2 regions of the Clavibacter sp. genome follow, and region 1 is predicted to be linked to the other one. Evidence: riboswitches for the same ligand, from Rfam matches in the RefSeq annotation. Region 1 holds a riboswitch; the other holds the start of a gene.
What was found. Region 1 has a riboswitch for thiamine pyrophosphate ahead of HDR73_RS04560 (ECF transporter S component). Riboswitches for the same ligand answer to the same signal wherever they lie in the genome.
Positions count from the first base shown of each region.

Region 2: it holds a riboswitch for thiamine pyrophosphate, as region 1 does, so the genes downstream of both, thiM (hydroxyethylthiazole kinase) here and HDR73_RS04560 (ECF transporter S component) in region 1, are expected to answer to the same signal.

Region 1 is NZ_JAAVCB010000036.1:99-3,500, reverse strand. Features, by position in the region: partial or broken gene glgX (glycogen debranching protein GlgX) at 1-1,151, opposite strand, end outside; gene HDR73_RS04565 (hypothetical protein) at 1,359-1,691, shown strand; TPP riboswitch at 1,806-1,916, shown strand; gene HDR73_RS04560 (ECF transporter S component) at 1,950-2,600, shown strand; partial or broken gene HDR73_RS04555 (ABC transporter ATP-binding protein) at 2,603-3,402, shown strand, end outside.
Region 2 is NZ_JAAVCB010000029.1:13,515-16,916, reverse strand. Features, by position in the region: gene HDR73_RS03550 (SIR2 family protein) at 1-1,230, shown strand, start outside; TPP riboswitch at 1,313-1,404, shown strand; gene thiM (hydroxyethylthiazole kinase) at 1,395-2,222, shown strand; gene HDR73_RS03540 (bifunctional hydroxymethylpyrimidine kinase/phosphomethylpyrimidine kinase) at 2,219-3,402, shown strand, end outside.

The DNA.
Region 1 (3,402 bases):
CCGACGTCCCACGGCTCGGCGATGAGCTTGACCTGCGACACCACGGGGTCCTGCTGCACGAGCTCGAAGAAGGTGGCGAGCTTGTCGACGTCGTAGAACTCGCGCGCGAGCGCCGACGCCAGGTCGAACCGGAAGCCGTCCACGTGCATCTCGGTGACCCAGTAGCGCAGCGAGTCCATGATCAGCTGCAGCGCGTGCGGGTGCCGCACGTTGAGCGAGTTGCCGGTGCCCGTGTAGTCCATGTAGTAGGTGGGGTCGTCCTCCATGAGCCGGTAGTAGGCCTGGTTGTCGATGCCCTTGAACGAGAGGGTCGGCCCGAGGTGGTTGCCCTCGGCCGTGTGGTTGTAGACCACGTCGAGGATGACCTCGATGCCGGCGGCGTGCAGCGCCCGCACCATGGACTTGAACTCCTGCACCTGCTGGCCGAGCTCGCCCGTGGACGAGTACGCGTTGTGCGGCGCGAAGAACCCGATGGTGTTGTAGCCCCAGTAGTTGCGGAGGCCCTTCTCGAGCAGCGTGTTGTCCTGCACGAACTGGTGCACGGGCATCAGCTCGATGGCGGTCACGCCGAGCTTCTGCAGGTGGTCGATGACGGCGGGGTGCGCGATGCCGGCGTACGTGCCGCGCAGCTCCTCGGGGATCCGCGGGTTCAGCTGCGTGAGCCCCTTCACGTGCGCCTCGTAGACGACCGTCTCGCTGTAGGGCGTGCGGGGGAGGCGGTCGCCGTCCCAGTCAAAGAACGGGTTGACCACGACGCCGAGCATCATGTGCGGGCCCGAGTCCTCGTCGTTGCGGCTCGACGGGTCGCCGAAGTCGTAGGCGAACAGCGACGGGTGCCAGTCGAACTCCCCGCAGGTGGCCTTGGCGTAGGGGTCCAGCAGGAGCTTCGCGGGGTTCGACCTGTGCCCGTTCTCCGGCTCGTAGGGACCGGTCACGCGGTATCCGTATCGCTGCCCCGGCTGCACGTGCGGGAGGTAGCAGTGCCAGACGTGCGCGTCGACCTCCGTGACGTCCACGCGGGTCTCGGTGCCGTCCTCCTCGATGAGGCACAGCTGCACCGACTCCGCGGCCTCGCTGAAGAGAGCGAAGTTCGTGCCGCTCCCGTCGAAGGTCGCGCCGAGCGGGTAGGGGTTTCCGGGCCAGGTCTTCAAGTGGTCCTCCAGTTGGGTCGACTCGTCCGCCGGCGGTGCGCACGCGTGCGCGCGCGGGGTCCGTCGGGGGCGGGGCAGGCGGTGGATCCGCGTGGGCCGCAGCGGCAGGGGGGGCGGATGCGACGCAGCGACGCACCACGGGCGAGGCTACCGTGGGCGCCCGGATTGGCCCGCATCCCGAGGGCCCCGCAGGGTACGGTGGGTCGCATGACCAACCTCGTCGCACAGCTCGCAGAGAACGTGAAGAACGCCGGAGTGGGGACGGTCTACGGCGACCCCCTCGACATCGACGGCTCGACCATCGTGCCCGTGGCGTTCGCCTGGTACGGCTTCGGCGGGGGCAGCGACCTCCCCGACTCGGACGGCAACGTCGCCGGCGGCGGCGGGGGCGGCGGCGCCACCTGGCCCATCGGCGCCTACATCGCCACCGACGGCGAGGTGCGCTTCCAGCCCAACGTGATCGCCCTGCTCGCGGTGGCCACGCCCGTCATCTGGATCTCCGGCAAGGTCCTCGTCAAGCTCATCAAGACGCTGAAGTAGCCGCAGCCGCACCACCACCGCGGAGCGCGGGTGCCCTCGGGCGCCCGCGCTCCCGTGCGTCCGGGGACGCGCGCCGTCGCTGCTTTCCGGGCGCGTCGCCCGCGCGCTATGCTCGCCGGTGAACACGGGAGTCCGGTGAGCCGGACTGAGAGGAAGATCCCCAATCTTCGACCGTCGAACCTGATCTGGATCATGCCAGCGCAGGGAGGTTTCCTTTCTCCACCCGTGCCTCTTCCACCTCACCGAAGGGCACGTCCGATGACCGCATCACCCTCGTCCACCGCATCCGCTCCGGCCGGCGTCGCCGCCCGCAGCCCCCGCTCCGGCCTCCGCGCCCGCTGGCGCGTCATCGACATCGTCGTGGCCAGCGTCCTCGGCGTGGCCTCCGGCCTCGTCTTCGTGATCTGGAACACGGCGTCCGTCCCCGTCGCGGGTGTGTTCCAGCCCCTGCTCCCCGGGCTCCAGGCGCTCGCGGGCGGCGGCTGGCTCTTCGCGGGCGTCCTCACCGGCATCGTGATCCGCAAGCCCGGCGCCGCCCTCTACGGCGAGCTGCTCGCCGCGTTCGTCTCCATGCTCGTCGGCAACGTGTGGGGGGTGAGCACGCTCCTCTCCGGCCTCACGCAGGGCCTCGGCGCGGAGCTCGTGCTGCTCGCCTTCCTCTACGCGAACTGGCGCGCCTACGTCGCCGTGCTCGCCGGCATGGGCGCGGGGCTCGGCATGGCGATCACGGACCTCGTCACCTACTACGTGGGATCCACACCGCTCTTCGCGACGATCTACACGGTCGCGGCGCTCGTCTCGGGCGCGGTCGTCGCGGGGCTGCTCCCGTGGCTCGTCGCCCGGGCGCTCGCCCGCACCGGCGCGCTCTCGCGCTTCGCCTCGGGCCGCGACACCGCGGCCCGCGTCTGACCGTGCGGCGACCGGGTCGTCGCCCGTCCTTGCTCGAGGCCTCGCGCGTGCCGCTCGCCGGGCCCGAGGCGACGGCCGAGCGGGCGGGCGGCGCGTCCGTCCGAGCCGAGGGCTGGGGCTGGCGGCACGCGGGACGGACCGCCTGGGCGGTCCGCGACGTCGACCTGGTCATCGAGCCGGGGGAGCGGGTGCTGCTCCTCGGCGCGTCCGGCGCCGGGAAGACCACGCTCATGCACGCGCTCGCGGGCGTCCTCGGCGGTGACGACGAGGGGGAGACCCGTGGCTCGCTGCGCGTCGATGGCCAGGATCCGGCCGCCCGCCGCGGCCGCGCTGGCCTCGTGCTGCAGGACCCCGACGCTCAGGTGATCCTTTCCCGTGTCGGCGACGACGTAGCATTCGGTTGCGAGAACCTCGGCGTCCCGCGCGACGAGATCTGGGTCCGCGTGCGGGCGGCGCTCGACGCGGTGGGCCTCGACGTCGCCCTGGACCGCTCCACGACCGCGCTCTCCGGCGGCCAGAAGCAGCGCCTCGCCCTCGCCGGCGTCCTCGCGATGCGGCCGGGTCTCCTGCTCCTCGACGAGCCGACCGCGAACCTCGACCCCGACGGCGTCGGCGAGGTGCGTCGCGCCGTCGAGTCCGTGGTCGAGTCGAGCGGCGCGACCCTCGTCGTCATCGAGCACCGCGTCGCCGTGTGGCAGGACCTCGTCGACCGGGTGGTCGTGTTCGCGGCGGACGGCGGGATCCTCGCCGACGGCGCGCCCGACGACGTCCTCCGCGACCAGGGTGCGTCGCTCGCGGCGGC
Region 2 (3,402 bases), on a different contig from region 1:
AAGATCCACGGCGACTATCGTGATATTGAATCGTTGAACACAAGCGAGGAGCTGTCGGAATATGCCGAACCATGGAAATCGGTACTCGGCCAAATTTTTGAACAATATGGTCTTGTGATATCTGGCTGGTCCGCCGAGTGGGACGTTGCCCTCGTGCGCGAACTAGAAGCTGCCTCAAGCCGGCGCTATCCTATTTTCTGGGACTCGCACTCCGGGACGGGCCCCGCAGCACAAAAATTCGCCAACATTCTGCAAGCGTCAATAGTTCCATGTTCCAGTGCCGACGGCATGTTCGCGGGCCTGCTCGCGAACATAGAAGCATTGACTGACATGCAGCAAGAATCATTGAGCGTGGATTTGAAGATCGCTAAATTGAAGAGATGCTTGCCGGCGCCGTCTCGTCGAATCGAACTTTATGATTTGATCAATTCCGAAATAAAGTCCATTCGAACCCATACGGAGACAGTCGCCACTAGAACACAGCTCGGTTCCACGGGCTACGACAAGGTTGTTGCGGAGTCCTTCGAGCATTGCAGCGACCTCCTGCAAATGCTTTCCGCGGGCGTTTTCCACGACGACGGCACCCATGAGGCCCTCTGGGTGCGCACTCTTCAAACTCTTTTAAACCTACGCACGCCTCCTTCCGGCTCATACAGTGCGTACGCTTTAGCCCTGCAGCATCTCCCTGCACAATTGGCATTCTTCACCATGGGCGCGGTTTTAGTAAACGAACATCGAGACGCTTTACTAACCCGACTTGCCTTCGAACCCACTTGGCAAGAGCCGTACAATGCGTCGCCAGCGAAAAAAGCCTGCAAAACATTGGGGCTAAACAGTTTACTCAACTTTGACCTAGTTCAATCGTTACCACGATGGAATAACGGTCGCGGAGGGAACTGGCTTTACCCGCAAAGCCATCTTGCCCGAGAACTCATCGATGCGCCTTTGTCGAAATTGCTCGACGACATTAGCTTGCCAAACTTGTTTGATGATCTCGAGTATCGCATCGCTGTACTGCAATGGCTTTCTGGTAGTCGTAATCCTCAGTCAGGGGAATATTTAAGCGAAGGCAGTTATGACAGCGATGGTACGAGGACAGTCACCAGACGCCTTCTAGTAGACGCCCTTAATCCCAGCATGATGACTGCTTACACTTCCAGCCAGGCTCCTTCTCTGGCCGTGACACTAAGTGCTATGGAAGAAAAGCTTCAGAGAAATACGCGCTGGTGACGTTTGGGACAGGTCGTGTGGCACCGTACGCCACCTTGGCGACTAGCTCTGCCAAAACAGAGCAGCCCTCGCCCTAGGGTGGGTCCCTGACACGGGGTGCCCACGAGGGCTGAGATGAGACCCGTCGCACCTGATCCGGTTCGCACCGGCGGAGGGATGTCATCATGAGCGCTCTGCGCCCATCCACGGGAACGATCACGCGGGGGACGCCGACCTCGGCGGATCTCCTCCTCCAGCTGCGGGAGCGCCAGCCGCTCGTGCAGTGCATCACCAACGCGGTCGTCACCGGCTTCACCGCGAACGTCCTGCTCGCGCTGGGTGCCGCGCCCGCGATGACGGACGTGCCGACCGAGTCCGGGCCGTTCGCGCGCATCGCGTCAGGCGTGCTCATCAACCTCGGCACGCCGCACGCCGAGCAGCGGGAGGCCGCGGTCGAGGCCGCGCACGCGGCGCGCGACGCGGGGACGCCGTGGGTGCTGGATCCCGTCGCGGTCGGCGCCCTGCCGGTGCGCACGCGGCTCGCGCACGAGCTCGTGGCGCTGTCGCCGACCATCGTGCGCGGCAACGCGTCGGAGATCATCGCGCTCGCGACGGGCGGCGCGGGCGGCCGCGGGGTCGACGCCACCGACGAGGTCGAGGCCGCGCTCGACGCCGCGAGCCTGCTGGCGCGCACCTACGGCACGGTCGTCGCGGTCTCCGGCGCGGTCGACCACATCACGGACGGCCACCGGCTCGTGCGCGTGCACACGGGTGACGCGTGGCTCACGAAGGTGACGGGCGGCGGCTGCGCGCTTGGGGCCGTGATGACGGCGTTCGCGTCGACGGATCCGGATCCGCTGCGGGCCGCCGTCGCCGCGACCAGCGGCTACACGATCGCGGCCGACATCGCCGCCGAGGGGGCGCGCGGGCCGGGATCCTTCGCGGTCGGGCTGCTCGACGCGCTCGACGCCGTCACGCCCGAGCTCGTCGCCCAAAGTGAGCGCCTGTCGTGATCGGGCTCGACCTCTCCGTCTACCTCGTCACCGACCCCGCGCTCTGCGGCGCGCGCGGCGTGCCCGCGGTCGTCGCCGCGGCGGTGGCGGGCGGGGCGACGGCGGTGCAGATCCGCGACAAGCACGCGAGCGCGGCGGAGCTGCTGGCGACGGTCGTCGCGGCGGCGGATGCCATCGACGCGCATGCCTCCGCGCATCCGACGGCCCCGCGGCCGCTGCTCCTCGTGGACGACCGCGTCGACGTCGTGCTCGCGGCCCTCGCCCGCGGTGCCCGCGTGGACGGCGTGCACGTCGGCCAGTCGGACGTGCCGGCCGACCTCGTGCGGCGGATGCTCGACGCCGCGAGCCCCGACCGCCGCCTCGTCGTCGGCCTCACGGCGAACACGCCCGCGCACGTGGAGGCGTTGCGCGCGCTCCCCGCGGGCACGGTCGACTACCTCGGCGTCGGCGTGATCCGGCCCACGAGCACCAAGCCGGACCACCCGGCGCCGCTCGGGCACGACGGGTTCGGGATCATCGCCGGGCTCTCCCCCGTGCCGTGCGTCGCGATCGGCGGGGTGGATGTGCGCGACGTGGACGCGATCGCGGCGGCGGGCGGCGCGGGGACGGCCGTCGTCTCCGCCATCTGCGCGGCGGAGGATCCCGAGGCGGCGGCGCGCGAGCTCGCGGAGGCGCGGGCGCGGGCGCGGGCGCGTCCCGCGACGACGGGCGATGCGACGGACGACCCGGCCGAGGTCGTCGCATCGTCCGAGGACCACGCGCCCCCGCTCCGCCCGGTCCCCCGCGTCCTCAGCATCGCCGGCACGGATCCGACCGGCGGAGCGGGCATCCAGGCCGACCTTAAGTCCATCGCGGCGAACGGCGGCTACGGCATGGCCGTCGTCACGGCGCTCGTCGCGCAGAACACGACGGGCGTCCGCGAGATCCACGTGCCGCCCGTCGCGTTCCTGCGCGCGCAGCTCGACGCGGTCTCCGACGACGTCGCGATCGACGCCGTGAAGATCGGCATGCTCGGATCCGCCGCCGTGGTCGACGAGGTCGCCGCCTGGCTCGGTGCGGTGCGCCCGCCGGTCGTGGTGCTGGATCCGGTGATGGTCGCGCAATCCGGCGACGCGCTCCTCGACGCCGACGCGACCGAGGCGCTCCGCCGCCTGCTGCCGCTCGCCGACGTCGTCACCCC